4 regions of the Peribacillus sp. FSL M8-0224 genome follow, and region 1 is predicted to be linked to each of the others. Evidence: riboswitches for the same ligand, from Rfam matches in the RefSeq annotation. Region 1 holds a riboswitch; each other region holds the start of a gene.
The links. A riboswitch is a leader RNA that binds a small molecule or an ion and turns the genes downstream of it on or off. The one in region 1 is predicted to bind cobalamin.

Region 1 (7,877 bases):
CCCTTATGGCCATTATCAACCTGATTGCCATAGCATTGCTAGGGAAAATTGCTTTTGCTGCATTGGCGGATTATCAAAAGCAAAAGAAAAGTGGGAAAAATCCAGTTTTCCATGTGAACAATATTAAAGGTTTGAAGAATGTGGAATGTTGGGGTGACCCATCCGATAATGTGGATGTGAAGAAGGAAGCCTAAATTCTCATTAAGCTTACAAGTAAGTCCTTGAAAGGGGTTTTTACTTGTAAGCTTTTTTGTCTTTTCCCTCCTTTTTTCATCATTATTGAATATTGCTTCGTTTTTTACACAAAATACCTTTGTCTTTAATACTGCAATGATAATTTAAAAACTAGGAGTGAAAAAATGGATAGCAAGCAATCAAAAAATGAATCTTCAGAAGTTGCCGGGAGAATATATGATGTCAGCGATTATAAACGGGAAGACCCTTTATCTTCTGGACTGGCTCGAACCCACGAACAAGTCTCGGATACTTATGTGGAAGGCGAGATAAAGGCAGTCATTGATGATGTAAATGGAAGAGATATTGAGATTACAAAAGAAAAGGAAGAAAAGTAATACTGGGATTTTTGTTTTAGGAAGGATTATCGCCCGCTATTTTTAAGATATATCGGTTAGATCCCCTAGCTTCAGGAAAGCAGAAGCTAGGGGATAATTAATTAATAAATCTTTTCTGTCTCCAAATTTTGAAGCAATTCTTCCTTCGTTCTTGGGAAAAGGTCCCTTTCTGCAAGATTCCTTGATTGAAGAAGGGCTTGAAACATTTCAAAAACCCACGGTTTCTCCAGATGTGCCTGCAGCAAAACGTCTTCATCATGGAAAACGGAAACAGGGTCCCCATGATATATGACCTTACCATCGTTCATGACCACGACCTCATCAGCCCATTGGTAAGCTAAATTAACATCATGAGTTGAGAGGATTATCGTTTTGTCAGGGTGGTGAATACTGTCCAGCAGATTCATGATCTGTCTTGAGAAATAAGGATCCAATCCAGCGGTAGGCTCGTCCAGGAGCCAGACATCGGGTTCCATGGCAAGTACCCCTGCGATGGCGACCCGTTTTTTTTGCCCAAGGCTCAAAAAATGGGTAGGTCTATCTTTTAGTTCGGTTACTTCCGTTTCAGCCATTGCCCAATTTACTTTCTCCTGGACTGCAATTCTATCCCATCCTAAATTCATTGGTCCAAACGATATATCCTGTTGTACATTAGCGGAAAAGAGCTGAGAGTCGGGATCTTGAAAAACGATACCGACTTGCTTTCGTAATGATAATAATGCTTTCCGGTCATATTTTATTTTCTTGCCCTTAAATCTGATCTTTCCTGCAGTAGGTTGTAATAGACCATTTAAATGGAGGAATAAAGTCGATTTGCCAGCACCATTATTTCCTAATAATGCAATTTTTTTACCTTGTTGGATCGTTAGCGAAAGTCCTTTTAAAGCGAAGGTTCCATCTGCGAATTGATGGGTGAGGCCTTCTATATGAAAAATATGCTCGTCCATTGTTGGGTTGCCTCCAATTTACAAATATCCATTAATAAGGATTAAGCTTCCTAGTATGACAATCGCGATCAGCCAATTGCGTGAGGAATAGGTGTAAGTATCCTCGATATAGGAAAGGTTCTCCTGATAGCCTCTTGCGTTCATGGCCATCGTCAACTGTCCAGAGCGCTGCAATACTCCTAAAAATAATGATGAAATTAGTAATCCGAGAGATCGAATGCCTTTCCTAAATGAACCATACCCCAGCCGTGAAGCTTGTGATTGGTGAATGGCCAGAGCCGTATCTAAAAAAATAAAGATGAATCGATAGGTCAATTCTATTAAATCGACCAATAACGAAGGCACTTTAAGTTTTCGCAGCACGGATAGGATGACGGTAATGGGTGTAGTTAAGGTAAGGAAATATAAACAGCTGATGCTGCAGAATACGACAGTGATCAAATTGGCCACCGTACCAAAGCTGTCATCGCTGATGAATATTTGCCAATTCCCGATCTTCCAGGACCACCATATATTCGAAATCGAAGTGAATTTACTAGTGAAAGAAAAAAGGATGGTAATGGTTCCTGATAGTATAAAAAATCCTGGTAATAGGAGTAATTTAAGATAATAAGAAAGCGGGATTTTTGCCGCGAAAATGATTAAAGCGCTCATAACCGTAAAAGTGATGAGCGAAACGGCCATATCCCTTACCGTTAACGAAAACAGCAAAAGGGAGAGTGCAAAAACCATCTTTTCCAACGGATGTACATCCTTTAGCCCATTGAAATAGGCATATTTATCAATGAGTAACATGCTTCGATTTTTCGGCCAATTCTTGTTTGGTTTGCTTATTCCTTTGTCTCATCACACCAATGAAGTATCCAATGAAACCGGCTCCGATTGCAGCTTGAAGCGCAAATAATAAGCTTTCGGTTTCTGCACCTGGCGGCTCCCAAATACTGTTGAACCATGGCTTGTATTCCGGATGGATCTTAGTGATGGCTTCCTCAGCTTCGCCATCGGCACCGCCAAATTCCGTTCCTTGTTGGGTGATCAACGGTATGGTAGCAAGAATGACGACCAGGAAAAGCAGCAGTAAACTTTTTTTCATATTAACGGGCCTCCTTAGATAAAACTCGCAGCAATTTCAATTCGCCTAGATTGTATTTTTTCAAGAAATTCATCACGACGACTGTCAATAACCCCTCACTGATCGCTAAGGGAATTTGGGTCAGGGCAAAAATCCCTGCAAATTTACTGAAAGAGGCCATGAATCCTCCAACCTCGGAAGGGAAAGCAAGAGCAAGTTGAACGGAAGTTACTACATAGGTGCCCAAATCCCCAAAAGCAGCTGCCAAGAATACGGCAAGTGAAAAAGACCACCCCAATTTAGTTGCGCCCTTGAAGACAAAGTAAGCAATGAACGGTCCGCAAACGGCCATGGAGAATGCATTGGCCCCTAATGTTGTCAATCCTCCGTGTGCCAGTAAAACAGCTTGAAATAACAGAACGATGGAGCCGACGACACTCATGGCCAATGGTCCGAATAGTATGGAACCTAAACCAACTCCGGTAGGGTGCGAAGAACTTCCCGTAACGGAAGGAATCTTTAGGGCCGATAATATAAATACAAATGCGCCCGATAGGCCTAGTATCATTTTTGTTTCTGGGTTTTCCCTTACTTTGGACCTAATGGACCGGTACCCCAAGATTAAAAATGGAAGCGACACGGCCCACCAGAATATAGCCCATTCTATGGGTAAAAAGCCCTCCATGATATGCATGGCCAATGCCCGTTTCGGGACAAAAAGCAGTAAAATGACAAAATAAATAATTTTCCAATTGGTTCTTTTCATTCTTTCTCCTTTCAACACTTTTAATTGTTCTGATCAATCTTGAGAAGAAAAGCGGCGCCCAAACTAAAAAGCACTTCTCTCAAAGGAAAGAAGTGCGTAATGAACAGGAATTTTGCAGCATGAACCAACCTTGGGCCATTCTGCCTGATCCGCACGCCCATCCTCGTAGGCTGAAACAGTTTCACGCTTCATGGCAGGTCTCCTGGCTTTGGTTCATCATCCCATTACATCCTTCCCATCTCATTTGACAGTGGATTAAAGTTAAAGTAATGGAACTTCCCTTTACAGTGGCGGGACCGCTCCGGATTTTCACCGGCTTCCCTTTTAAGCTGAATTCCGAGAAATTCAACACCATGAAACTTATGTAATTATTTAGAAAATTCTCGTATAGTGTACCATAAAGAAATAATTCCAGCTACACTATCTTTTTTTTTTGGTCGAAGTTTGTTGCGAGGAAAGGATTGTAACTGGTTTTACACGTTTAAACTTTTCTAAACAGTCGGAATAAACTATTGAATTTTGACAAAGTTGTTATATGATAGATTAAGTTAGTTGGAAATGTATAATAAAACCAAATATTTCATTTTAAAAGTGCCCTTGTGTGAATAAGCAAGGGATAATAGGGAAATCGGTGAAAATCCGATGCAGCCCCCGCTACTGTAAACGCTGATGAAATTGTCGATAGCCACTGGCATGATGCCGGGAAGGAACAAAGTAAAATGAAGCGTAAGCCAGGAAACCTGCTTTTAAAATTGCATGATACTTTTCGGAGGGAAAGGTAGAAGGACTATGACGATTTTGGGAGGGTTTGGCAAGCTTGCCTTTGGCTCCTCATTCATATAGTTTTTTTAAACCTTGACTCTTATGTTAAGGTTTTTTATTTTGCCTTTTCCCTGGACTCAGGAGGAAGAAAATGACTACTTGGAACTTGACGGGTACAAATACGCATCTGTTGATTTGTAATGGGAGCAGCTGCATGAAAAAGGGCGGGGAAGAAGTAACCCAAGCGATTCGCGATGAAATTGCTTCAAAAGGACTGGATCTGAAAATCCATACAACGAGGACACGCTGTAACGGGAGATGTAAGGATGCCTGCGTAGTGATTGCCTATCCCCAAGGAAACTGGTATCGAGTGGAAACGCCTGATTTCGGTCGGCAGATCGTCAGTAATATCGATGATGGTGAGTTTGTTCCACAGATGATCTATCAATACAAAGACGGGGAAATGACCCCTAATCCAGATTTTCCTGCTCATACGGGTATTTCAAAGAACAAAGCGTAAAAGGAGATGTCTTAATGAGTACAAACGGTAAATTATTCGTCGTGGGCTTTGGGCCCGGGAATTTTGAACACATTACCAAACGTGCCGTCGAAGCCCTTCAAGAAAGTGACTACATCATTGGTTATAAAACTTATGTTGAACTCATTCAGGGACTGCTAACAGATCAAACGATCATTAGTACGGGGATGACCGAAGAGGTATCACGTGCACAGGAAGCAGTGAAACAAGCGGAGCTGGGAAAGAAAGTGGCGGTGATTTCCAGTGGGGATGCCGGAGTTTACGGGATGGCAGGGTTGGTTTATGAAGTATTGATTGAAAAAGGCTGGAAAGAAGAAACTGGAGTGGGCATAGAAGTCATTCCTGGCATCTCAGCAATCAACTCATGTGCGTCTTTACTTGGGGCGCCCGTCATGCACGATTCGTGTACGATCAGCCTCAGTGATCATTTAACTCCTTGGGAACTGATCGCTAAAAGGGTTGAAGCAGCTGCAATGGCAGACTTTGTCATTGCACTGTATAATCCGCGCAGCGGCAGGCGGACCCGGCAAATTGTTGAAACACAGAAAATTCTCCTTCGCTACCGCTCGCCGGATACACCTGTCGGGTTGGTGAAAAGTGCTTATCGCGATAGGCAGGATATTGTCATTACCAATTTGAAGGATATGTTGAATCACGATATTGGAATGTTGACCACCGTCATTATCGGTAATTCATCCACCTTTTTATATGACGACAAAATCATCACACCGAGAGGCTATCAAAGAAAATATACGTTGAATTCGGAAAAGCAAACTTTGAAGCCGCATCAGCGACTGCAAAAAGAAGCGGAACCGTGGGCATTAGATCAAGAAGCCTTACCCGAGTCCGCTGGAGGAGTTGGCTTACTTACAAAAGCACCTGAAAAGAAGCAAGCTTCCTTTGAAATGGCAATGGAAGCTCTGTCCAGAGTCAAGGGTCAAGCCGTTCAGCAATCCATTAAGCCGGTTGTTCAGCAAAAAATGGAGTCGGTGTTCGAACTTGCCGTTAGTCCAGGTGTGGCGAATAAACAATTCACTCCCAAACAAATGATGACACTTGCGGAAGTTGTCGGGGAAAAGGGAACGATGGAATACACGCCAAATCATAAAATTGTCTTAAAGATTCCGACAACGGATCCGGAAGTCATTACGGGGAAATTGCAATCAGCAAACTTTCTTTTGTCGCCAATTGGAGATGTACTGACATTAAAAGCCTGTGATTTCTGTGATGGTGAAAAAGCGGAATCCATTCCTTATGCAGATGAAATACACCGGGTGCTTGGCGGAATGAGCATGCCCAAGGAACTGAACATCGGTTTTAATGGGTGTGGGATGGCTTGTTATAGTGCTGTGATGGATGATATCGGGATTGTCTTCCGAAAAGGGAAGTTCGACTTATTTCTTGGAGCTAAACCGGTTGGAAGAACAGCCCATCCGGGTCAGCCGGTAGCGGAAGGCATTGAACCGGAACAGCTTGTAGAACTGATCACGGACATTGTCGGCGAGTATAAGCAAAATGCCCATCCAAATGAGCGGCTTTTTAAATACTTCAAACGTTCGAAAAAGATACAGAATTTTTCTTATCAGGACATCGCTCCCAAAATAAACATAGAGCCTGCGCCTTGTGAAGACTAATCAAGAGGGGGAAAGTAAATGAAAGCAGTTTTGTTCGTAGGACACGGAAGCCGGTTGGCTTCGGGAAATGAAGAAGTCCGTCATTTTATTGAAAATATGATTCCGGCAATGGACGGGCGTTTCCTAGTGGAAACGTGCTTCTTGGAATTTGCGGCACCGAATATATCCAAAGGAATTGATAATTGTGTAGAACGAGGGGCTACTGAAGTTATCGTCATACCGATCATTTTGTTGCATGCAGGACATTCGAAATTACATATCCCAGCTGAAATAGAGGATGGGAAAACCAAGTATCCAGAAGTGAAATTCACATATGGCCAAACGATCGGGGTCCACCATGATGTATTGACGATCCTGACAGACCGTCTTGAGGAAGCGGGATTCGATACGACCTCTGAACATTCTGAGACAGCGATATTGCTAATTGGCCGAGGCGGCAGTGATGCTGATGCAAATAGTGATATATATAAAATTTCACGATTATTATGGGAAAAATTAAACGTTAAATGGGTCGAAACAGCCTTCATGGGTGTAACGGACCCTCACGTTGATGAAGGTATTGAACGATGCATCCGCTTAGGGGCAAAAAAAATAGTGATGCTGCCATATTTCCTCTTCACTGGGGTGTTGATGGAAAGAATGGAGGATATGCTGAAAGGCTATCAAGAGCAATATCATGATCGAGAATTCATATTGGCAAAGTATTTTGGATATCATCCAACCTTACAGAACATTCTGCAAGAACGAGTAATTGAAGCCAGTGAAGGCAAATCAAGCGGGGCGCGTGATTTGGAAAACTATCGTAAACATGTCGAGGAACATGGACATGCTCACCATCATCACCATCACGATCACGACCACGACCATGAACACCATCACGACCATGATCATCACCACGATCATGATGGGCAAGCGGTGGGGACATCAAAATGATTTTGTTCTTGGCGGGTACAAGTGATGCAAGGGAATTAGCGATTGAGATGCAGCAGGTTGGGTTCAAGGTTTTGGCAACTGTTGTAACCGAATCGGCGGCCAAGAGTTTGCAGGATGCAGGGATATCCACCCGGATTGGCCGATTATCTGCAGAAGATATGACATCTTTAATCTCTGCAAAAGGTTTTCAGGCTGTAGTCGATGCAAGTCACCCATTTGCCGAAGAAGCATCCAAAAACGCCCTTATTGGAGCAAAGGCAGCAAATGTTCCTTATATTCGTTATGAGCGTGAAAGTCAACGGTTTCAGAATGATAAATTGATAGTTGTCCGTGATTATGAGGAAGCTGCCAAGCTTGCCGCAGAAAAACGGGGAGTCATCATGCTCACGACCGGAAGTAAAACCCTAGCCGTGTTTGCAAAAGAATTGGTGGGGCTCGAGAATACCAGAGTCATAGCGAGAATGCTGCCACGAATGGACAATATGGAAAAATGTGCGCAGTTGGGCATTGAACAAAAAAATATCGTTGCGATTCAAGGGCCATTTTCCAAAGAATTAAATAAAGCTCTATATGAACAGTATGGGGTCACATTGATGATAACGAAAGAAAGTGGCAAGGTCGGTGCGGTTGATGAGAAATTGGAAGCCGCGTTG
Region 2 (7,877 bases), 1.6 Mb from region 1:
AAGCGAGCGCCAGCTGATAGCAAACATTCTCCCTGGAAATATCATCACGGACAAATGACCAGTTCAAAATCGTAACAGGACCTGTCAGCATTCCCTTCACCGTCTTCTTCGTCAGTGATTGTGCGTATACACTTTCCTTGACTGTCATCGGTTCGATGAAATGGATGTCGCCATAGATGACTGGAGGTTTCACGCAGCGGGATCCATAGGATTGTACCCAACCCTTTTCTAAAAAGACGAATCCGCCTAATTTATGGCCGAAGTATTCAACCATATCCGTCCGTTCGAATTCCCCGTGAACAAGAACATCCAAACCGATTTCTTCTTGGATTTCGATCCACCTGCCGATTTCTTCGTTAACGAATGTTTCATATTGCTGGGCTGTCCATTCTCCTCTATTGAATCTCCCGCGTGCTTGTTTAACTTCAAATGTCTGCGGAAAGCTGCCGATCGTAGTCGAAGGGAGAAAAGGCAATTTGAAAAATTCCTGTTGTTTTTGGTAACGGTCTTTAAATGGAAGCTGACGGCCGGCGGTCCTGGTTTTAACCTTTTCGACATTGGATTGTACAGACCCGTGATTTCGGACATTTGAATTGGCTAAAGTTTGAATCGTAAATTTATTGGCATCGACTTTTTCGGCGATTGCTTCAATGCCTTGATTATTCCCTTTGACCAAAAGTGTGATTTCCTCAAGTTTCTCATCAGCGAAAGCAAGGGCCTCTTTCACTTCTTTTGAAAGGGCGGTTTCATTACGAACGGTCACCGGGACATGAAGCAGGGAACAAGAGGGCTGTAGCCAGATTTGGTCCTCGGCTACCTGTTTCTTAAGTGTCTCAATCAATTCGATTTTTTGGGATAAATCAGATAGCCAAATGTTTTTTCCGTCAATCACACCCGCTGCAAGCACTTTGTCCTTCGGGAAACCGAATGCCTCAAGGTTACTTAAATTCCTCCCTTTATCATGTACAAAATCAAGACCGATCCCTTGGACTTGTAATTCGATGACTTCTTGGTAATGTTCCACCGCATGAAAGTATGTTTGTAGCATGATGTTCAGGTTTGGTGCTGCTTCATTCAGTTTTTCATAGAGGTAAGTAACGGTTTGCATATCATCCTTGGAAATGGATGAAACAAGGGAAGGTTCGTCCATTTGAACCCACTTCACGCCTTCTTGCTCCAATTCCCGCAGGATTTGCGTGTATAGGGGAAGCAGGCTCAGGATGATGCCAGGAATTTCTTGTTTATTGAAGCCTTTTGAAAGGGAGAGGAAAGTATAAGGTCCGATCAAAACGGGCTTTGTTTCGATCCCTAGCTTTTCCTTGGCTTCCCGATATGCTGTAAGTGGTTTATTTTCTGTTAAAGTAAGCTGTGCCAGTTTTAATTCAGGGACAATATAGTGATAGTTCGTATTGAACCATTTCGTCATTTCGGAAGCGACTTCATCATTGTTTCCGCGGGCCATTGAATAATAAACGGAAAGGGGGACGCTTCCGCCTTCATATGCTGAATAACGTTCAGGAACAAGACCGAACATGACGGACATATCGAGCATTTGATCATAAAAAGTGAAGTCGTTGACAGGGATGATATCAATGCCTTGTTGCTTCTGTTTTTGTAAGTTGCCTAAACGGATGGCTTTTAGTTGTGACGTAAATTCCGCTTCATCGATTTTACCGGACCAGTAAGCTTCCAATGTACGTTTCCATTCACGATCTTCCCCGATTCGAGGGTAACCCAAACTGCTGCTTTTCAAAATTCCCATCCTCCTACATTCATTTGTTCGAACAATAAAAAAAGCATTCCTAACAGTCAAAAAAGAAAGTTAGAAATGCTTAAAATAAAGAGGCATGCATAATGCCCCTTACAATTATAAGGTCCCTAACACCTCCCTATCTCCCGTAGGTTAAAACAGTGTTGTCGAGATAGGCAGGTCTCCTGACTTAGGGAATATCATTAGCGGCTGGCCTTCCCGATCCGTTGATCAGTGGCATATTGATTGACGCTAACATTCCCATTACAGTGGCGGGACCGTGCCGGAATTACACCGGACTTCCCTTTTAATCCTAATGAAAATTAGGAACCTATTTCCACATATGAAATTTTGCAAAACCTGCCTTGTTAATTGTTTGCAGGTCAAATATTTATAAAATAAAAATTATTATAAAAATTTAGACAATCTTAACATATCCGACCAAAAGGGTCAACATGGAAAAAAGATTCGGGAAAGTTTCCGTTTAATGAGTTAGTCGGTGATAGGGCTGATTCCTAAAAAAGAATATATTGTTTGGACAGGGAGTATGTATAGAGGGAGTGGCGTTTTGAAATGGGGCGTGGGGGATGACTTTCTACATCTTGATTGCAGGAATCATTTTTTGCATGGTGATGAGCATTCGTACGTTATTTCTTGTTGAGTCGGGAGGAAAGAAGTTTTCTCTTGAGGATATGCTGTGGCTTGGCAATTTATATGCGACGATATTAGTTGGATTTGCACTGATATATTTATTATACGAGCTTCAGAATCATTCGGTGATTCTTGATATGGGCAATCGGTTGGATGGGACTTTCTATGAACAATTGAAGACTTCTTTTTATTTTAGTGCGATGACGATGTTTTCTGTAGGGTATGGAGATATAGCCCCGATTGGCATGGGCAGGATGATAGCTACCATTCAGGCCTTCATTGGGTATACACTGCCGGCAGCGTTCGTGATTCGGACGGTGATCGATCTGGAGCAGAAAGATAGGAAGGATAAATGAAAGTTGTGTTTCTTTCGATTATTGGGTACTCTTACCATAATGAAAGAAATGGAGGGTTCAATATGACTGTTAAAATTGGAGAAAAAGCACCTGATTTCAAACTCCCTGCAAACAATGGTGAAATGGTTTCCCTATCGGATTTTAAGGGGAAAAACATTGTTTTATATTTTTACCCAAAAGACATGACGCCAGGTTGCACGACGGAGGCCTGTGATTTCCGGGACCATAATGAGCAATTCGAGGAATTGAACGCGGTCATCCTAGGTATCAGCCCAGATCCAGCGGCACGTCATGAAAAATTCATCGAAAAACATGGATTGCCTTTTCTGCTGCTGGCTGACGAAAATCATGAGGCGGCTGAATCATTTGATGTTTGGCAATTGAAAAAGAACTTCGGCAAGGAGTATATGGGCATTGAACGTTCAACTTTCCTGATTGATAAGGCAGGAAATATAGTCAAAGAATGGCGTAAAGTAAAGGTTAAAGGCCACGTCGAAGAAGCGCTTGAAACTCTTCGCGAACTCGAAAAATAAGGGATAGGCAGATGAAGAATGAGAGGATAACGAAGCTTGCAGCCAGGCTGATTCATCATTCGATACAATTACAGCCAAAAGAGAGAATCCTCATACGGGGGCATATCAACACGAAACCATTATTGAAAGAGTTGATTGATGAAATATACAGAGTGGGTGCTTATCCATATGTGGAACTCGAGGACGATGAGATAAGCCGCCACCTGTTACTAGGGAATGTGAAGGAGCAGCTTGACACAGCTTCACAATGGGCCTTGAAGAAATATACGGATATCGATGCGGTCATCATCATCACTGGGGAAGAAAACAATGCGGAAATGACTGATGTTCCCATCGAGAGGCACCGTCTTCAAGGGGAGGCCATGAATTCCCCTACACTTTTTTATGTAAACAACCGACGTTGGGTCTTACTTAATTACCCCACCAAGGCATCAGCGCAAAAAGCCGGCATGACCTTCAATAGGTACGAAGACTTTCTTTTGAACGTATGCACAATGGATTACGGGAAAATGGAGGCGGCTTTGAAGCCGTTAAAACAATTGATGCAACGTACTGACAAAGTCAGGATCGTTTCACCAAGGACAGATTTGACCTTTTCCATCAAAGGCATGCCGGCCGTCATATGTGCCGGAAAAAAGAATTTACCGGATGGGGAAGTATTTACGGCACCCATAAAAGATAGTCTCAATGGAAGGATATCCTTCAACACACCCACAACCTATGAAGGAATCACCTTTAGTGACATAGAATTAAACTTCAAAAAGGGGAAAATCATTAAAGCGACTTCCAATCGTGACCCTGAAATGAACCAAATCCTGAATATTGATGAAGGGTCCCGGTTTATAGGGGAGTTCGCTATTGGAATCAATCCATACATATTGGAACCTATGGACGATATTTTGTTCGATGAGAAAATAAGCGGGAGTCTGCATTTGGCTCTCGGGCTTGCCTATGATGAAGCGGATAATGGAAACCGGTCATCGATACATTGGGATATGGTCTTGATCCAGCGTCCGGAATATGGGGGCGGTGACATCTATTTCGACGACGTCCTGATCAGAAGGGATGGCTTTTTTGTTTTGCCGGAATTACATGCATTAAACCCAAATTCTTTAAAATAAAGCCTTTTTTAATAAGGGTAAGGCTTTTGTCCAACTCAAAAAGGGGACACCCGAATATGCTTTATTAAGGGAATACCTCCTCAGAGAAAGTTGCGCGGGACACATAGAGCCCGTGTTTTTTTATGTTAATTAAAAGGGAGAGATAAACATGTTAGTACTTTCGACTGTCATTCCGAATGAAGGTATCCAAACGAAAATGATGAAAGCTTTTCCTGATTTGAACTTCATTTATCAAAAAGGATGGAAGGATGGGCCGCTTCGTGAAGCGGAAATCTTAATTACATATGGTGAAGATTTAACTGAAGAAATCATTGGGAAAGCAGCGAACTTGAAATGGATCATGGTCATGAGTGCAGGGATGGAACTAATGCCATTTAAAGCCATCGAGGAACGAGGCATTATGGTGACCAACGCTAGAGGCATTCATAAAATCCCGATGGCCGAGTATACGATAGGGATGCTTTTGCAATATGAAAAGAAATTGAAGCTGCTTATGAAGAATGAAAAGGAAGAATTGTGGGATAGAAAGATTGAAGTCGGGGAATTGAATGGCAAGACTATGCTCGTAATGGGTGTGGGTGCAATTGGAGGGGCAGTGGCTCGACTTGGGAAAGCCTTTGGGATGAAGACGATAGGAATGAACCGGAGCGGGAAACCGGTGGAATCCATCGATCACCTTTATGACCTGGAGCATTTATTGGAAGCCATACCGGGAGCCGATTATATTGTATCCGTCCTGCCAAGTACGGATGAAACGAAGGGCCTTCTGCAAAAAGAACACTTCAAAGCCATGAAAGAATCTGCAGTATTCGTGAATATTGGCCGCGGTGACCTGATTAACGATGAAGTGCTGATCGAAGCCCTGGATGCCGGGGAATTGTCTCATGCCATCTTGGATGTATTTGATCCGGAACCTTTAGGAAAAGGGCATCCGTTTTGGAGGATGGAGAATGTTACAGTCACACCGCATCTTTCAAGTAAAAGCGGAGAATATTTACCAAGAACCTTTGCCATATTCGAAAAAAATATGCTTGAATACCTGAGAGCTGGAAAAGACTTCACCAACGTAATCGACTTATCTAGGGGATACTAAACCCAATGCAAAAATGGGAAAGAATCAAAGTCTTCATGAATAAACTAAAAAAGAATGGTTAAGCCATTGAATTATTGACAAATTCAACGCATAAAAGGTACACTATTTATAAACATTATAATTTAAGAATGCATACTTAATGAGAAAAAGAGGTGGATGACGGTGTCTGAAGTTCAGTTAAAAGAAGCGTTGGATTCCTTAAAAGATACCGGTGTAAGAATAACTCCTCAACGCCATGCGATACTTGAGTATTTGATAAGCTGCATGTCCCACCCTACCGCTGATGATATATATAAAGCGCTGGAAGGCAAGTTTCCGAATATGAGTGTGGCAACGGTTTATAACAACCTGCGTGTGTTCCGTGAGGTAGGTTTGGTAAAAGAACTTACGTATGGTGATTCTTCGGCAAGGTTTGATTTTGTGACGACGAATCATTATCATGTAATTTGCCAAACTTGCGGAAAAATTGTGGACTTCGATTATCCTGCTTTGGATGAAGTCGAGCATTTCGCAGCACAAGTCACTGGTTTCAATGTTAGTCACCATCGGATGGAAATCTACGGCGACTGTATGGATTGTGCGAAAAAAGAATCGCATTAAAAAAAGTTCCTCCACTTGGTTGGAACTTTTTTTCATGTTATGAAGAAATGATACAATTGTTAAAGCCTTCCTGAAAGGGAATTCAGCTAATCGACTTAGTCATGCAGGCTTTTTCGGTTATATTTCTCATTGAATTCTTCGCCTTCCAACTTTTTGTCAAGTGTCAATGGTTCTTCACAATGCATGCAAATATCTACACGTCCTAGTATTTTTGTAGGTTTGCTGCAGTTAGGGCAGACAACCTGGATCGATTTTGTAGAAAGCATTCCAATCCAGAAATAAACCCCTGTGCTTGCGATTATGAATAAAAGGCCCAGCCCCATGAAAATCGTCATGACAACAGGATGTGTTTTGAAGAAAAGCCCAAGGTACATTACGATAAAGCCAATGAAGATCAAACTCAAAGCAAAAGTGCGTATTTTATTGATTTTGCTAGAATATTTAGCCATGGATTGTCCCTCCTAAAATATAACTTTAACTATAACATAAACAATGGATGGAACAAAAAAGAAATAAAGGATACATATTACTTTTGAATTGAAATGGTTTGGGGTAAGGGAACTAAGCAGGAATTTGAAGAGTTTTGTCGAAAATCTAAAAAAAAGGTTTTGGAGGAATTTATGATGGAAGATATCCTTCGCCCGATTTATCAAGAGCGAGCAAGTTTAAAATCTACACTTGGAATCTTGTTAGTAGAAAAAAGAGAGGATAATAGCCCGATTACCGATACGTTTGACTACATCCTTTTTGTAATTGCAGACGAAGCAGAAGAGGCCGTGTTTTTAAAACATTACACATACCAGGATAAAAAGGCGGCCCTGCATATCGTAAAGGAAGACCAGTTAAAAGAATGGCTCCTATTAGGCACGAACCGCAAAGTGGTTGACTGGATATATAACGGGAAGGTCCTTTTTGACCGTAATGAATATTTGGACCGATTGAAAAGCGAACTTCGGGAGTTCCCCTTCTATGGAAGGAAGTTAAAGATGGGGATGGAGTTCGCGAAGTTAATTCGCAGGTACATGGATGGAAAAAGCTTCTTTGAAAAAGGCCATCATCTTGAGGCATACAATCATATCGTTCATTCCCTGCATCATTTGGCCCGTTTGGAGATAATAGAACAAGGCTTTTATCCGGAGGTTACTGTCTGGAACCAAGTGAAGCATATGGAACCTGAAATTTACAAGTTGTATAAAGAATTGATCAGCAGTGAGGAAACGCTCGAAAAAAGATTGGAGCTTCTATTCCTTGCGAGTGAATTTCTTATTTATTCGAGGACGAATGCAGGTTCACAGCATTTGATCGAAATAATGGGGATGAAAGAAGAACCGTGGACGATTGCGGAGCTTATGGAGCATCCGGAAGTTAAGTTTTATTCAGTCGACCTAGGCGTTTTATTGGAATACTTGATAGAGAAGAAGGTAATCGACGTCATCAAAGCGGAGACAAAAGGGCACGAGGTATATCATCGGTTTTATCGTGTATCAAAAAACTTTTAAAAAAATTCATTTTTATTGTTGACCAATAATAATATAGGTGTTATATTAATACATGTCGCTGCGGGACATCAGCTTTCGCAGCTTCATCAAAACAAAAAAAATAAAAAAACATGTTGACAACAGAGTTGAAAACATGATAAGATGTAAAAGTCGCTTACGAAGTAGACGACATCGAAATTGCTCTTTGAAAACTGAACAAAACAAAGCGCCAACGTTAAATTTTAAGTGAGCACACACTATCGAAAAAAGCAAATGAGCAAGTCAAACATTTCTT
Region 3 (7,877 bases), 3.2 Mb from region 1:
AGAGACATCACGGTCCAAACCGATTGCATCCAACCCTAAACCGCGGGCCGCTTCTTCAATTTTAATATCCAGATTGTAAAAACCGCCGGCTTCCAGCTTGTCCTGGATTTCACCCATTTGTTCCAAGAGTTCTTCAAGTTCCTCCGGAGTGGCCGTACCCATTTTCTCTGTAACTTCATTCAGTGCTTTTTCCTGCTCGAATAAAGGCAAGTAGGCATCCCGTAAGACGTCGCGAATCGATTTACCTTTTGAAAGTATCGTATGTTGATCAAGATAGCCATATTCGACACCAGGTGTCCATTCGACCCGGCCATCATCATGGATAAGTTGTCCTGTAATGATATTCATCATCGTTGATTTCCCGACACCATTTGCCCCGACCAGACCAACATGTTCGCCGGCCATCAGGCGGAAGGAAACATCCTTGAATAAGGTACGGTCGCCAAAGCTGTGTGCTAATTTATCTATAGAAAGTAAGCTCATTTATATTGAACCTCCCAATTAATTTGAAAAAATCCCTACGTTTCATCATACTAAAATCTGCACGGGAATGCTATCTAATCTATTAATTTACATATATGTGGGTACGGGGAATCCTTAAAGTGAACCAATAGATCCAATGCCATGGTGCATTATCGCCCTGTCATAAATTATATGAGATAATAGAGGAACCAGTTTAAAAGCGAAAGGATGTTAATATGAGTAAAACAGTCGTACTGGCCGAGAAACCCTCGGTCGGAAGAGATATAGCAAAAGTGCTGAATTGTGGAAAAAAGGGGAATGGCTTTTTTGAAGGCGATCAGTATATCGTCACTTGGGCACTGGGTCATTTGGTTACCCATGCAGATCCGGAATCTTATGATGAAAAATATAAAACGTGGCGCCTTGAGGACCTGCCCATGTTGCCGCCTGCTTTGAAATTGGTCGTGATCAAGCAATCAGGCAAACAGTTTCAATCGGTTAAAACACAATTGAATCGCAATGATGTCAAGGATGTCATCATTGCAACGGATGCAGGCCGTGAAGGGGAACTTGTTGCACGCTGGATTCTCGAAAAAGCGAATGTGAAGAAGCCGGTCAAGCGGCTTTGGATTTCCTCTGTAACGGATAAAGCGATCAAAGATGGATTTAAAAATCTGAAAGATGGCAAGGAGTATGAAAATCTATTTGCCTCTGCTGTAGCAAGGGCGGAAGCGGACTGGATCGTTGGGATGAACGCGACGCGTGCCCTAACGACCAAGCACAATGCCCAGTTATCCTGCGGGAGGGTCCAAACGCCGACACTTGCGATGATTGCAAAAAAAGAAGAGGAAATAAAACAATTCCAGCCTAAGAAATATTATGGCGTTTCGGCAATTGCAGAACCCAATTTGCGCCTCGTCTGGCAAGATGCCCAATCAAAAGATATCCGCACATTTGATAAAAACAAGGCAGAAAAGGTTCTTGCAGCCGTTAAGGGGAAAAGTGCAGAAGTGGTTGAAGTGAACAAGGCACATAAGAAAAGTTTTGCCCCTTCCTTATATGATTTAACAGAACTTCAACGGGATGCCAATAAGAAATTCGGCTATTCGGCGAAGGAGACGTTATCGATCATGCAGCGCTTATATGAAAGCCATAAGGTCTTGACTTATCCAAGGACGGATTCACGCTTTTTATCAACGGATTTGGTTGATACGCTAAAAGAAAGATTACAGGCTGTAAGCATTAAACCATATGCCCAGTATGCATCAAGGATCCTGCGCAGCCCGATTAAAACAAATAAATCGTTCGTGGACGATAGCAAGGTTTCTGATCACCATGCAATCATCCCCACTGAGCAAACGCCGCTACCGGGAAAACTGAGCGACAAAGAATCGAAAATCTATGATTTGGTCGTTAAAAGGTTCCTTGCTGTATTGATGCCGCCTTTTGAATATGAACAAACGACCATCACCGCAAAAATGGGGCAGGAGACGTTCATGGCAAAAGGGAAGGTCATCCTGAAGTCAGGTTGGAAGGAAGTTTATGATCACCAATTCGATGAGGAAGAAGCTAAAGATGGCCTTGCGGAGCAACTGCTTCCGAACGTTCAAAAAGGTGACAGTTTAACCATTTCGACTGTGAAACAAACAGAGGGTGAAACGAAACCGCCGGAACCATTCAATGAGGGGTCGCTTCTTTCGGCAATGGAGAATCCTGCTCGTTTCATGGCAGGGGAAAGCAAAGAGCTCATCAAGACTCTTGGTGAAACTGGCGGGATTGGAACTGTTGCAACACGTGCGGATGTTATTGAAAAACTATTCAATAGCTTCCTGATCGAGAAGAGAGGAAAGGGTCTTCATGTCACCTCAAAAGGAAAACAACTTCTTCAATTGGCACCTGAAGACTTGCGTTCTCCAGCTTTGACAGCTCAATGGGAGCAAAAGTTAACTGCGATAGCAAAAGGAAAGCTGCCAAAACAGGCTTTCATCGGTGATATGCGCGCCTACGCCAAAAATATCGTCCATGAAATCAAAAATAGTGATCAAAAATTCAAGCATGATAACGTGTCAGGAACGAAATGTCCTGATTGCGGCAAGCTGATGCTAGAAGTGAATGGTAAAAAGGGAAAAATGCTTGTCTGTCAAGATCGTGATTGCGGCCACAAAAAAAGTGTTTCACGTGTAACAAATGCCAGATGCCCGCAATGCCATAAAAAGATGGAAATGCGCGGTCAAGGAGAAGCACAGACATTCACCTGTAAATGCGGTTTTCACGAAAAACTATCTTCTTACAATAAACGAAGAGGGCAAAATAAAAATCAAAAAGTATCCAAAAATGAAGTATCCAATTATATGAAAAAGCAAAATAAAGAAGAGCCGATCAATACTGCATTGGCAGATGCCTTGGCGAAACTGAAATTCGATAAATAAAAGTAAAAGGATGGAGCAATCGCTCCATCCTTTTTCGGTATATTCCTGCTTCGACTAAATTTCATTCAGTACGGTGCCATGTAATTCATATTCAAGTGTTTTGTCAGTGTGTGTGTGTTTATCCGAATCTACTCGTATGAGCGTACTGAATGGCTTCTGATCACCCGGACTGAAAATTGCTTCATCATTCTCTGGATTCCATAGGCTGTAAATACTCATGATCGTATCTTCCTCCTTTGGATGAGAAGACTAGTAATTCCCATGTTTGATTATCATCCAACTCTTCAATTGACTCTAACGCTGATCACCGGGACTAAACACCGCTGCGTCATTCTCTTTGTTCCATTGGCTTCTGATTGTACTCATCATGCACTATCATCTCCTTTGGTGAGAATGTCTTACAGTATTTGTATACCCGGATGGGACAGGTTAAAACATATATTTCAAAAAAAAATGATTATATCCCGAAATCAGTATTTGTATTTATCGACGTGATAAATAAGACTTTTTTTACTATCAAACAGTTTGTATTCTTGTTCGCCAATATTTCCAACCTTTATGCATAGTTTTGCAATCAGGTTTTATATCTATATGGCTTGATGAAAAAATTTAGCCTTGAGACCTGTGTTTTCTCCATCAAAAAATCAATTGTTCTTAACCAACAGAAAAAAACCCCTGTTACTCCGCGGAAGGACCGCTTGTAACAGGGGTTTATAATTAGCGTCCCAGATAGGAATCGAACCTACGACCTACAGCTTAGGAGGCTGTCGCTCTATCCTGCTGAGCTACTGGGACATATATTAAAGTCGACGACTTATTTATTATATTTCTTATAGGCAAACTTTTCAAGCTAATAGCACATAGTTATGAAAAAAAATCCTCATAAATGTTTAGCGCATCGCAAAGCTCTCGTTTTTCCTCTTTTTTCATTAAATGGAATACTTTATTGTCCATTGGTTTTCTGGTACTATTATACTATAAAAAAATCAGGAGAATGATAGTGAAAAAATATAGAGTTTTAAGGATGGCGGCATTGCTGGGGGTTTTGATTTTACCTGGATGCACACAAGGGATTTTAGAGGGGATAGGCACAAAGACGGCTGCACCGATTGCGGAAGATGACATTGAAGTGGCCGAAGCGGCTGAGAATGGGAGCGGGCAGGATTCGGAGGGGCAAATCGATACGGGAGACTGGATAAAGGCCGAGTCCCCGGTCCAGCTTCCGATTTTGATGTATCACAGCATTTCCCAAGGTAATGGCCTTCGGGTCCCAAGGGAGGAATTCCGATCACAGATGGCTTGGCTTCGGGAGAATGGTTACTATACATTATCCCCTGAAGAAGCATTCCTCGTTTTAGCCGAGAATCGGATGCCAAGTGAGAAGTGCGTCTGGCTTACTTTTGATGATGGCTATACAGATAACTACACGGAGGCTTTCCCGATATTAAAAGAAAATGATATGAAAGCAACTGTCTTCATGATCGGGAAGTCCATAGATAAAGGTCATCACCTGACTGAAAATCAAATGTTGGAGATGAGCAGGGATGGGATTTCGATTGAAAGCCATACCATCAACCATTTGGAGCTGAACCGCATGACGGCAGAGCAGCAAGAAGCGGAAATGGTTCAGTCGAAGGTGCTGTTCGACCGTATCCTCGACCAGGACACGACAGTGCTTTCCTATCCGGTTGGCCGGTATAACGAAGAGAGTCTCAGGCTGTCAGAAGAAGCTGGATACAAAATGGCAGTCACTACCGAACCTGGGGGAGCTTCAAGCGACCAAGGGATGCATGCTCTGCATAGAGTTCGGATTTCACCGGGGTTATCGATCAATGGGTTTGCGTCGCTGATTGAAAATGCTTCAAAGCATTGAAGGCGGAAGGGTCATTTCGCACTTGTTCAGAAAAATCATATAATAATCGATTCTTACATGGTGTATAATGAAGGCAGTGAAAATTATATACATATGAACGATTTGGTGTCTTAATGACTTAAAAGGGAAGTTGGTGAAATGCCAACGCGGTCCCGCCACTGTATATGGGAGCTGACGGCTGTGTACCACTGTATGAGATATGGGAAGGTGCCGTTGACGAAGACCATGAGCCAGGAGACCTGCCAGAATTCGTACACCTGTAACCTACGCGGATGGGAAGGTGTGTGGCAGACCCTAAGATAGAGTCCGTATTGATATTGTTGCCATGCAAGCATCTTCCGTTTAACGGGAGATGCTTTTTGTTTTGGGGGCATCTTCCAGGATTGGTTTTCTCTGTTAGGTATGAAGAAATTAAATAAAAAGATTGTGGGGAATGAAAATGAAGAAGATTTTTGGTCTGATACTGTTAATGTTACTGACTGCAGGCATGATGGTTGGCTGCGGTGGTGCTGCTGATGAAGGAAAAGAAAAGGAGCAAACGAATCATGCTCAACACGAAGCTTTCCCGATTACGATTAAAGATGCAAGTGGGGAAAAAGTAACGATAGAAAAAGAACCGAAGAAAATCGTTTCGTTGATACCAAGTAATACGGAAGTGGTCTTTGCACTTGGTTTGGGTAAAAAGGTCGTTGGTGTTTCCGACAATGATAATTACCCGGAGGAAACGAAAGAAATTCAAAAAGTTGGCGGAATGGAAATGAACACGGAGCTGATTGTCTCCATGAAGCCTGACCTTGTTCTTGCGCATGCATCAAGTGCCCATAATTCAAATGAGGGTTTACAGCAGCTTAAGGATGCTGGAATAGATGTGCTCGTAGTCAATGATGCCCAAAGCTTTGACCAAGTCTATGAGTCTATTGAAATGATTGGACAGGCAACGGGAGAACATGATAAGGCAAACGAAATCGTTGCGGATATGAAAACGAAGCTCAAGGATATCCAGGAAAAGGCCAAATCCGTAAAGGAAGAGGATAGGAAGACCGTTTTAGTGGAAGTTTCGCCTTCACCGGAAATATACACACCTGGAAAAAATACTTTCATGAATGAGATGCTTCAAACTATTTCAGCGAATAATGCGGCTGCTGAATTGGACGGTTGGGCAAAAATTGATGAAGAGTCGATGATTGCTGCAAATCCTGATGTCATCATTACAACGTATGGTTATTATACGAAAGATGCAGTAAGTGAAGTGAAGGGCCGAAAAGGATGGCAAGACGTAAATGCTGTTAAGAATGGCCAAGTCTTTGATGTCCATTCTGACTTGGTGACCCGTTCCGGTCCACGCTTAATAGAGGGAGTAGAGGAACTTGCCAAATCAGTCTATCCGAACCAATTTGACAACTAAATGGGCGTTTGCTTATTTGATTGCGTTGTTCATTTTGTTATTCGCAATGACGATAGGCATTTCCTTTGGTTCGGTGCCAGTACCGATTCCCGTACTTATACAAATAATCGGCAAGGAGATTTTCCACTTGCCGATTTCTGCCGATCCGGATGTGATGCTAACGAATATCGTGATGAACATCCGCTTGCCGCGGGTGCTGCTCGCTGGTTTGGTTGGGGCATCACTTGCGATTGCGGGTGCGGCTTTTCAGGGACTGCTCCGGAACCCGCTCGCTGATCCTTACACATTAGGTATTTCATCAGGAGCATCGGTCGGAGCCGTTTTGACAATATTCTTGAATATATCACTGCCATTCATCGGTTTATATACCCTTCCGGCATTGAGTATCTTATGTTCAGTGCTCACGATGCTCTGCGTACTGACTTTTGCAAAAAAAATGGATCGATCGATGAAAGTGGAAACGATCATTTTAACGGGAATCATTTTCAGCTCGTTTTTAAGTGCCTTCATTTCATTGATGATTGCGCTGACGGGTGATGAATTAAGACAAATCATCGGCTGGCTGATGGGAAGCGTCTCAATGCGCGGATGGAATTATATCGTAATCATTTTGCCGTTTTTTATCATTGGTTCGTTGACCTTGATCATGAATACAAGTGAATTGAATGCGATGACTTTCGGGGAAGACCGGGCAAAACACTTAGGTGTGAATGTCAAGCGGCGGAAAATGTGGATCTTGATAGCCGGTTCGACATTGACAGGGGCAGCCGTTGCCGTTTCAGGGGCGATTGGTTTTGTAGGATTGGTCATTCCTCATTTTGTCCGAAAGATTTGGGGACCTGACCATAAACATTTGCTTCCGTTGTCATTGTTGATAGGAGGCGGATTCTTGATATTGGCCGATTTTGTAGCACGAACGATCATTGCCCCATCGGAACTGCCGATCGGGGTGATTACCTCACTTATCGGGGCACCTGCATTTGCGCTGATTTTATTAAAGAGACGGAGAGAAGGGTAAAAACGGATGCTTGAAGTAAAAGGGTTAACAGGTGGATATCACAACAAAGCTGTTTTGGACTCTGTCTCTTTTGATGTACATAAAGGGGAATTATTCGGGATTCTTGGTCCTAATGGCAGCGGGAAAACGACGCTTTTAAGTATGCTTAGCGGGGTGCTCGATTATAAAGGCGGAAGCGTAAGGATAAGCGGCAGGGATTTGAAGGATTATTCGTCAAAACAACTTGCACAGGTCATTGCCGTGCTCCCTCAGCATTCCTCATTAGCTTTCTCCTATACAGTAAAAGAGACGGTCTCACTTGGGCGATATGCCCATCAATCAGGTTGGTTCCATAGTTGGTCCGCAGAAGATGAATCGATTGTCCAGCGGGTGATGGAACAAACGGGAGTAGCTGATTTTCAGGATCTTCATTTTGATCGATTATCAGGAGGGGAAAGACAGAGGGTCCTGCTGGCACAGGCCCTTGCCCAAGAGCCGGAAATCCTTTTTTTGGACGAACCTACGAACCATTTGGATCTTTCCTATCAAAAAGATCTTCTTGATCTAATGAGGAAAATGGCAAAAGAGCAGAAGTTGACCGTTATTTCAATTTTTCATGATTTGAATTTGGCTGGATTATATTGTGATCGGCTTATGCTGCTTGAGAAAGGGCAGATTCAGGTTGTTGATGTGCCGAATGAAGTGCTTCAA
Region 4 (7,877 bases), 1.2 Mb from region 1:
ACCGATGGCTGCACTTGTCGCAGTCATGATCATGGTTTCAATCGGGACATTTGACTGGTCTTCCCTAAAGAGGCTCACTAGAGCTCCTAAGTCGGATGCAGCCGTGATGATCGTGACGGTCCTCATTGTCCTTTATACACATGACTTATCAAAAGGGGTATTTGCCGGAGTGCTATTGAGCATGATTTTCTTCTCGGCTAAAATTTCTAAAGTGGCAGTAGAGAAAACGGCAGACATCCAGGCTAAGAAAATCACTTATCGTATCAGCGGACAAATATTTTTCGCTTCTGTCCAGGACTTTATTTCAAAGTTCGACTTCAAGGAAAAAGCCGATGCAATCGTCATCGACTTCTCCCATTCCAAAATCTGGGATGATTCCGCAGTCGGTGCTGTCGATACGGTTATTCTTAAATATCAGCTCTTGGGAATACCTGTCCAAGTCCAAGGACTCGATGAAGAAAGTTCGACATTGCTTGAAAAACTCGCCACCTCAGAAAGTAAAATATCTTAAAGAAGTAAAATTCTGCTGAATAGAAACTTTTCAAACCGACAAAATAGATAACATGAATCATTTCCTTTTGAAAGGAGCGAAAAGCATGACACCAGAACAGGATTATACGGCAGCAAATCTGTCACCGGATTTATTGAATGAACTGAAAATCTTTGAAAGCAAACTTGGCGAGGAAGCCAATAAAGAATTGATTGTCATCGCCTATGAAAAAGAAAAGGAATCTTTAAATTAAGAAAAAAGACTCAAACACCCTTAATGGGATGGTTGAGTCTTTTTTTGAATGTACAGAAAAAGGGTGCCCATGTTTTTAATGAGCAACCCTTTTCCTGTATTATTTGCTGAATACGTCGGTTAAGACCGGCACGATTTGTTTTTTACGCGATACAACGCCTTCCAACACGGCGATGTTATTGTTTAATGAAACGTCATATGCCTTTTCAACTGCATATGACGCTTTACCAAGGGCCAAGGCAACGGAATCATTAGTCAGGATATCCGTTACGACGAATAGGAACAAGTCCAATTCCTTCACTGCGATGACCGCTTCAATCGCTGCTTCCAATTCAGCTTGCTTAGCAAGGACTTCGTTCGGATCAACAGCATTGACCTGTGCTATTTCCACTTTAGCCATTCCCATGGAGAATTCCTTTGCATCAAGAGTGATGAGCTGGGCAATCGTTTTGTCGCTTAAGTCAGCACCCGCTTTCAACATTTCCAAGCCATATTTTTCAGCGTCGACTCCTGCAATGGCAGCCAGTTCCATTGCTGCCGCAACGTCTTGCCCCGTGCAAGTCGGGGATTTGAACAATAAAGAATCGGAAATGATGGCAGATAGCATAAGACCTGCGATTGCTTTAGGGACTTCAATGCCGTTTTCTTTATAAATTTTATTTAAGATGGTTGCCGTACAGCCAACTGGTTCCGCACGGTAATATAATGGATCGCTTGTTTCAAAGTTAGCGATACGGTGATGGTCGATAACTTCCAACACACGGACTTGGTCAATATCTTCAGCACTTTGCTGGCGTTCGTTATGATCGACCAGGATTACGCCATCAGCTTCCCCTGCAACTTTTTCCACAAGACGGGGAGCATCGAATTTGAATTGGTCCAATGCATATTGAGTTTCACCATTCACTACACCCAGACGAACTGGTTCAGCGTTGATACCTAACTGCTTTTTCAGATCTGCATAAGCGATTGCTGAACAGATTGTGTCTGTATCCGGGTTTTTATGTCCAAAAACTAATACTTTTTCCAAGATTTTATCCCCTTTTTCATAAAAATTTTTCCGCGAATCCCCTCATTGCAATAAGGGAGAGCCACCTTTACTAGACACTTTATTTTAACACAAAATCCCGTAAAATCAGCGCTTGATTTATCCATTCCCCCATAAAATCTTTCATTCCCCTACCCTCTTCCATCACTTTGTCAATAGATAAGGGTTGGTTTTTTTCAAATATATTAGTTGAATTATCATCGTATATGGCTTACGATAATATAAGCAGAAATACTAGATATTGATTACATAAACAATTCCAATAACTATATATAGAATTTTTATAATCCAAGGTGCCAGTGATGGCTGAAAAGGGAATCCGGTGTAAACCCGGAACTGTCCCCGCAACTGTAAATGTGACGAAATGAGAAAACCACTGTATAGCTCTCTATACGGGAAGGACTCAAAGTAGGATGATCATGAGTCAGGAGACCTGCCTTGAATTTTTCACGTTTCTTATTCTTCGGGGATTGAGATGATGAAACGATAGTATAACGGCTATTTTTTCATGGCTCTTTTATTCTATCGTTTGATCCGCTCAATTCTTTGGGCGGTTTTTTTATTTTAGCGGAAGTTAACAAGGAGGATTATTAATGACTCAAACATATAACTCTACCATAAGTGAAAATGACACAGAAGCGAAATCCATCCAGCTTGAGACGTTATCGAAGGAATTCGAAGGCCGTCTCGATATGGAAAAGTTCAAAAGGCGTTTTACAAAATGGCTTGATCGCAAAAGTGACTCAACCGAAGAACAGGCATCAAAAAAACTGATTCAGCTCGCTCTTGAAGGCGTGGATATCGATGCACCGGATTGGACTTTCGTTGCTGCAGCAGAACTGTTGAATACAATGTATAGGGATGCACAAGCCAATCGAGGATATGAAGGCAAGAGTTATGGCCCATTCTATGAGCTGATCACAGAACTCTCCCAGCTATCGGAAGGTCAGCGTTATCCCATTTATAAACCAGAACTGCTATCTTCATATACAAAAGCGGAAATTGAGGAATTGGGATCGGTGATCGACCCGGAAAAAGATAAATTATTCTCTTACATAGGCATCTACTTATTGAATGACCGCTATCTGGCCCGCCCAAAAAAGGACAAGGTCTTCGAACTGCCGCAAGAACGTTTCATGATCATCGCGATGGAAATCATGCGAATGGAAAAAAAGGAGCACCGCCTGCAACTGATAAAAGAAGCATACTGGGCCATGTCCAACCTTTATATGACCGTTGCGACTCCTACACTCTCCAATGCAGGTAAAACACATGGACAGTTAAGCTCCTGCTTTATCGACGCAATTGAAGATTCCATTGACGGAATCTACCTATCAAACTACGATGCCGCAAAAGTATCTAAATTCGGCGGCGGTGTCGGTCTTTACGTCGGTAAGGTTCGCTCGCTTGGTTCCGATATCCGCGGTTTCTCTGGAAACAGTTCAGGCACGACGCCCTGGATTCGACTATTCAACCAGACAGCTGTTAGTGTCGATCAATTGGGTCAACGTAAAGGTGCCATCGCGATTTACTTGGATGCCTGGCATAAAGATATCATGAGCTTCCTCGATTTGAAGACTCAAAACGGGGATGACAGATTAAAAGCACATGATATTTTTACAGGTGTATGCATACCGGATTTATTCATGGAGGCTGTACGCGACAGAAAAGAATGGTATCTTTTCGATCCGCATACCGTTAAGCAAACCCTTGGATTTTCACTTGAAGATCTTTATGACGAAAAGAAAGGCGAAGGAAGCTTCAGGAATCATTATGCACTTGCTGTCGAGGCCGCAGAAAATGGCACGCTTCCAAACTATAGCTTTGAGAAAATCAATGCGATGGACATCATGAAAAGCATCATGATTTCTCAATTAGAAGAAGGCGTACCGTATATGTTCTACCGCGATGAAGTGAATCGGAAGAATCCGAATAAACATAAAGGTATGATTTATTGTTCTAACCTTTGCACGGAGATTGCCCAAAACCTAAGCCCTTCGACGATCACGGATGAATATGAAACAGAAGATGGAGATGTTGTTGTGGTTCGTAAAAGCGGCGATTTCGTTGTCTGCAACCTTTCATCCATTAACTTGCCCCGAGCGGTGGGCAGCGATGTTCTGGAAAGATTGATTCCCATTCAGATCCGTATGCTGGACAATGTCATTGATGTGAATAATCTTCCTGTCAAACAAGCATCCATCTCGAACAAACGGTACCGTGCGATTGGTTTAGGAACGTTTGGATGGCATCATTTACTTGCCACACAGAATATTTATTGGGAATCCGATGAGGCTGTTCGCTATGCAGATGCTTTATACGAAAAGATCGCTTACTTAACTATCAAGGCATCCAACGAATTGGCCAAGGAAAAAGGATCTTACCCATATTTTGAAGGTTCTGATTGGCATACAGGGGACTATTTCGAACTGCGTGACTATACAGATCAAAAATGGCTGGATTTAAAAGCAGACGTGCAGGAGCACGGAACCCGTAATGGCTATTTAATGGCGATTGCCCCCAATTCATCGACAGCCAAAATCGGTAATTCCACGGATGGAATCGATCCTTTGTATGAAATTGAATTTTACGAAGAAAAGAAAAACTTCAAATTCAAGGTGACCGCACCAGGCTTGACGCCAAATACGTATGAATATTATAAAAAGACGCGCTTCAATTTGGATCAACTGGAAAGCATCAGGCAAAATGCAGCCCGCCAACGCCATATTGACCAAGCAATCAGCTTTAATCTGTATGTACACAATACAATCAAAGCGAAGGTCCTTTTGGATATCCATTTAACGGCATGGGAAAGCGGGTTGAAATCAACGTATTATGTTCGTTCGACGTCTTCCGAATATGACAATGCCTGCGAAAGCTGTTCAAGTTAACGTCAATCATGACCCAGTAATCTATTCTTAAAGGAGTTTTCACGAATGACCAATCATATAAAAAAAATTCGGATGCTCGAACCGACGCATCCAACAAAGGCAACCGGTGTTTTCAAAGGAGAAGCTTCAGGCTTCCTCCTTTGGAACGATATACAGTATGAAAAATTCTATGATACCTATACACAGCTCATCAATAACTTTTGGAAGCCTTCGAGCGTGAACATGATTCAGGATAAAAAGCAGTGGGGCGAATTGGATGAAGATATCCAGGACGCTTTTCTCGATATCCTTACGATGATTGCTGGAATGGACAGTCTTCAAACACCCACTTTAGTAGAGATCCTTCGGTACATCAAAGATCCGGCGGCAAAAGCTATCCTGGCCAACATGGCCCAGCAGGAATCGATCCATAATGAGTCTTATTCCTATATCCTTGCTTCCTTGATTCCGGTAGGCAAGCAAAAACAGCTTTTCGACCGCATTAAAGAACATCCTGAAGTGATTAAGCGTAACCAACCGATCGTTGATGCTTATCAAACGTTCGTGGACGATCCCAGCCCTCAGCATTTATTCGAGGCACTGATCCATTCAACGAACCTTGAAGGGATTTATTTCTATCTGGCTTTCGCTTTTTATTATAATTTAGGACGCCAAAATCTAATGACCGGTTCCGCTACGATGATATCCTATATTCATCGCGATGAAATGGTCCATTTCGATTTCATTGGCATGCTCGTTCAAATCTTGATGTATGAATATCCTGAGTTAAATAATGAAGAAAACACGAAGTTCATCTATACAACGATTGAAAAAGCAGTCGAACTCGAAAAGGAATGGTCTGAATATATGCTCGAAGATATCCAAACGAAAGCCGATCTCGATTTGGAAGAATTCAATGAGTACATCGAATATATCGCCAACAAACGGTTACGTATGCTAGGCCTTGAAAATTTGTATAAAGAGTATGGCGAGAACCCGATGCCATGGATCAAAACGTTCGATGATGAATCCATCGGCCTTACCAAAACCGATTTCTTCGAACAGAAGTCAAGGACTTACAGTCAAGTAAATGCCAGCAATGGGTTCGATGAGCTGTAAGATTGCCATTGTCTATCATTCTGCCGGCGGCAATACAAAAGCGCTTGCTGAAGCCCTCGCTGCCCTTTTACCTGAGGCTTTCCTATATCGAATGAATGAATTCGATTTACGTACATTGCCGGATTACGATGCATTGATCGTCGGCACCTATACATGGGGCAATGGGGAGCTTCCCGCTAAATCAGCTGCCTTTTATAAAGAACTGGAACAGTTGCCTATTGCTCGCCTGAAAACGGGAGTCTTCGGCACTGGCGAAACCAACTATAATCATTTTTGTGGGGCGGTCGATCATTTCCGGGACATGTTATTTGCCAAGAGCCAGTTATTGGTGACATTGAAGATAGAACAGATGTATCAAGAATCAGACCTGCACAGACTTCAAAAGTTCGCCTCGCTATTCCAGAACTGACTGAAAGGGGATATGCGTTTTCGCATATCCCCTTTCAGTGTTTTTTTTAAAACTCGGCTCCCTCAATCATAGCAACGGTAAGCATGAAGTATAATGGAAGAAAAAAGGAGATGATATCCAATGATTGAGATTGCAACCCAGTTCCTGCCTATTCTTTTTATGCTAGTGCTTGTCGCTTTCGTTATATTCATCGTCTTTTTCCTGTCAGGGCATTTTAATCGTACTAAACGGATCGAAGAAAAATTGGACAAAGCATTAAGGGAAATCGCCGAAAAAAAAGAAAAATAAAAAGACTCCAATATCGGAGTCTTTTTTTTATATGCGTTCAATTATTTTTGAACGTTAGCAGCTTGTGGTCCACGAGCGCCTTGCTCGATTTCGAAAGAAACTTCTTGGCCTTCTTCAAGCGTTTTGAAGCCTTCACCTTGGATAGCTGAGAAATGTACGAATACATCGTCTTGGCCTTCAACTTCGATGAAACCGAAACCTTTTTCTGCGTTAAACCATTTTACTTTACCTTGTACCATGATAGTTCCTCCTGTGTTTGGAAAAATCCATTTTATTACTATTTTTGGTTCTGGATAATGTTTCAAGAGGAATCCTATTACAGTAAATCCTTCTATCAAACTTTTCCGAACAAAAATAATTACTCATATTATATCATGGAAAATCCTAAAAAAACAAGATTATCGCCGTAAATCAACCGACAAATTATCCTAAAATTCTACATTTTCCTCTTCTTGCTTTGTCGGAAGCCTTCGTCCAATAAGTAGCGTTCCGCCTCAACCGGACTTTCGAAACATTCCTCAAGATTCGACCCTGAATAAACATTCCAAAGCAGGTCTTCCTTTTGAAGTGTAAGCTCTTGCTTTTCAGGGCCAATCCATGCCCCTTCCAACCTAGCGAACTCGTTTTCCTCTTCTTCGATTTCAGCCGGAGGTTCAGATAGGTAATCCACGCTTCTTTGGATCAATTCTTTTAATTCCGCTTCATTATAGTCACGTATATTGATAAACCCTTTACGGTCAGTGTCTTTTTTTCTCATATGCCCTGCGTAAACGAACCCATTTCCATTGGGATGCAAGTGCTGAACGACGATCTTTTTCTCCTGGACGCTATCTGGATAATGGAAGTTCACACGTCCCAATGAAACGTCTTTTCGCTGTAATTCCGGAAAAGTTTCAATGATGCTCAATTTTTCTTCAAATGTTAACAAATTTCTTCCTCATTTCATTAGTTCATATTGTTTGTCGATTATAACACAGACTGATTAGAAACAATAATCCCCCTCTTCCATTATAATGTAATGAAAAGGAGTGATAGGATTTGATCATGAGAATTCGGGACCTGGAATCAGACTATGGCCAGCAGCTATTTAAACTGCAGAAAGAATCCTATAAAGTGGAAGCGGAAATGATCGGTTTTGCCGATATACCTCCTCTATTGGAAACATATGAACAATTCATACATTGCCATGAAACGTTTTTATGCTATTTAAAGGGTGATGCCTTAGCTGGTGCCATATCTTATACAAAAGAGAATGGCCAAATGCTGATTTGCAGAATGGTCGTCCACCCTGATTATTTTCGGCAGGGTATTGCGGACGCATTGTTGCATGCTCTCCAATTACACGTCGACTGGGAAAAGATATCCGTTTCGACCGGTAAAATGAACCTTCCCGCACGAAAC

Region 2: it holds a riboswitch for cobalamin, as region 1 does, so the genes downstream of both, metE (5-methyltetrahydropteroyltriglutamate--homocysteine S-methyltransferase) here and MKX49_RS09405 ((2Fe-2S) ferredoxin domain-containing protein) in region 1, are expected to answer to the same signal.
Region 3: it holds a riboswitch for cobalamin, as region 1 does, so the genes downstream of both, MKX49_RS25235 (ABC transporter substrate-binding protein) here and MKX49_RS09405 ((2Fe-2S) ferredoxin domain-containing protein) in region 1, are expected to answer to the same signal.
Region 4: it holds a riboswitch for cobalamin, as region 1 does, so the genes downstream of both, MKX49_RS03665 (ribonucleoside-diphosphate reductase subunit alpha) here and MKX49_RS09405 ((2Fe-2S) ferredoxin domain-containing protein) in region 1, are expected to answer to the same signal.

The regions. Positions count from the first base shown of each region.
Region 1 covers NZ_JBBOOJ010000001.1:1,953,273-1,961,149, forward strand. The annotation lists gene MKX49_RS09370 (alanine/glycine:cation symporter family protein) at 1-194, shown strand, start outside; gene MKX49_RS09375 (YozQ family protein) at 360-572, shown strand; gene MKX49_RS09380 (energy-coupling factor ABC transporter ATP-binding protein) at 674-1,519, opposite strand; gene cbiQ (cobalt ECF transporter T component CbiQ) at 1,538-2,314, opposite strand; gene MKX49_RS09390 (energy-coupling factor ABC transporter substrate-binding protein) at 2,301-2,612, opposite strand; gene MKX49_RS09395 (energy-coupling factor ABC transporter permease) at 2,614-3,357, opposite strand; gene MKX49_RS09400 (hypothetical protein) at 3,421-3,549, opposite strand; cobalamin riboswitch at 3,533-3,728, opposite strand; cobalamin riboswitch at 3,930-4,119, shown strand; gene MKX49_RS09405 ((2Fe-2S) ferredoxin domain-containing protein) at 4,271-4,639, shown strand; gene cobJ (precorrin-3B C(17)-methyltransferase) at 4,654-6,291, shown strand; gene MKX49_RS09415 (sirohydrochlorin chelatase) at 6,310-7,224, shown strand; gene cobK (precorrin-6A reductase) at 7,221-7,877, shown strand, end outside.
Region 2 covers NZ_JBBOOJ010000001.1:336,209-344,085, forward strand. The annotation lists gene metE (5-methyltetrahydropteroyltriglutamate--homocysteine S-methyltransferase) at 1-1,762, opposite strand, end outside; cobalamin riboswitch at 1,909-2,100, opposite strand; gene MKX49_RS01565 (potassium channel family protein) at 2,338-2,757, shown strand; gene bcp (thioredoxin-dependent thiol peroxidase) at 2,820-3,290, shown strand; gene MKX49_RS01575 (aminopeptidase) at 3,302-4,411, shown strand; gene MKX49_RS01580 (D-2-hydroxyacid dehydrogenase) at 4,560-5,504, shown strand; gene perR (peroxide-responsive transcriptional repressor PerR) at 5,661-6,104, shown strand; gene MKX49_RS01590 (YgzB family protein) at 6,200-6,553, opposite strand; gene MKX49_RS01595 (nucleotidyltransferase-like protein) at 6,728-7,603, shown strand; rRNA gene MKX49_RS01600 (16S ribosomal RNA) at 7,874-7,877, shown strand, end outside.
Region 3 covers NZ_JBBOOJ010000001.1:5,180,326-5,188,202, reverse strand. The annotation lists gene MKX49_RS25260 (ABC-F family ATP-binding cassette domain-containing protein) at 1-483, opposite strand, end outside; gene MKX49_RS25255 (DNA topoisomerase III) at 699-2,891, shown strand; gene MKX49_RS25250 (hypothetical protein) at 2,946-3,110, opposite strand; tRNA gene MKX49_RS25245 (tRNA-Arg) at 3,613-3,686, opposite strand; gene MKX49_RS25240 (polysaccharide deacetylase family protein) at 3,916-4,764, shown strand; cobalamin riboswitch at 4,851-5,025, shown strand; gene MKX49_RS25235 (ABC transporter substrate-binding protein) at 5,204-6,169, shown strand; gene MKX49_RS25230 (FecCD family ABC transporter permease) at 6,132-7,187, shown strand; partial or broken gene MKX49_RS28500 (heme ABC transporter ATP-binding protein) at 7,194-7,877, shown strand, end outside.
Region 4 covers NZ_JBBOOJ010000001.1:759,139-767,015, reverse strand. The annotation lists gene MKX49_RS03680 (SulP family inorganic anion transporter) at 1-511, shown strand, start outside; gene MKX49_RS03675 (hypothetical protein) at 597-743, shown strand; gene MKX49_RS03670 (manganese-dependent inorganic pyrophosphatase) at 843-1,772, opposite strand; cobalamin riboswitch at 2,065-2,245, shown strand; gene MKX49_RS03665 (ribonucleoside-diphosphate reductase subunit alpha) at 2,384-4,681, shown strand; gene MKX49_RS03660 (ribonucleotide-diphosphate reductase subunit beta) at 4,727-5,779, shown strand; gene MKX49_RS03655 (flavodoxin domain-containing protein) at 5,751-6,188, shown strand; gene MKX49_RS03650 (hypothetical protein) at 6,309-6,476, shown strand; gene MKX49_RS03645 (cold-shock protein) at 6,518-6,715, opposite strand; gene MKX49_RS03640 (hypothetical protein) at 6,913-7,404, opposite strand; gene MKX49_RS03635 (GNAT family N-acetyltransferase) at 7,521-7,877, shown strand, end outside.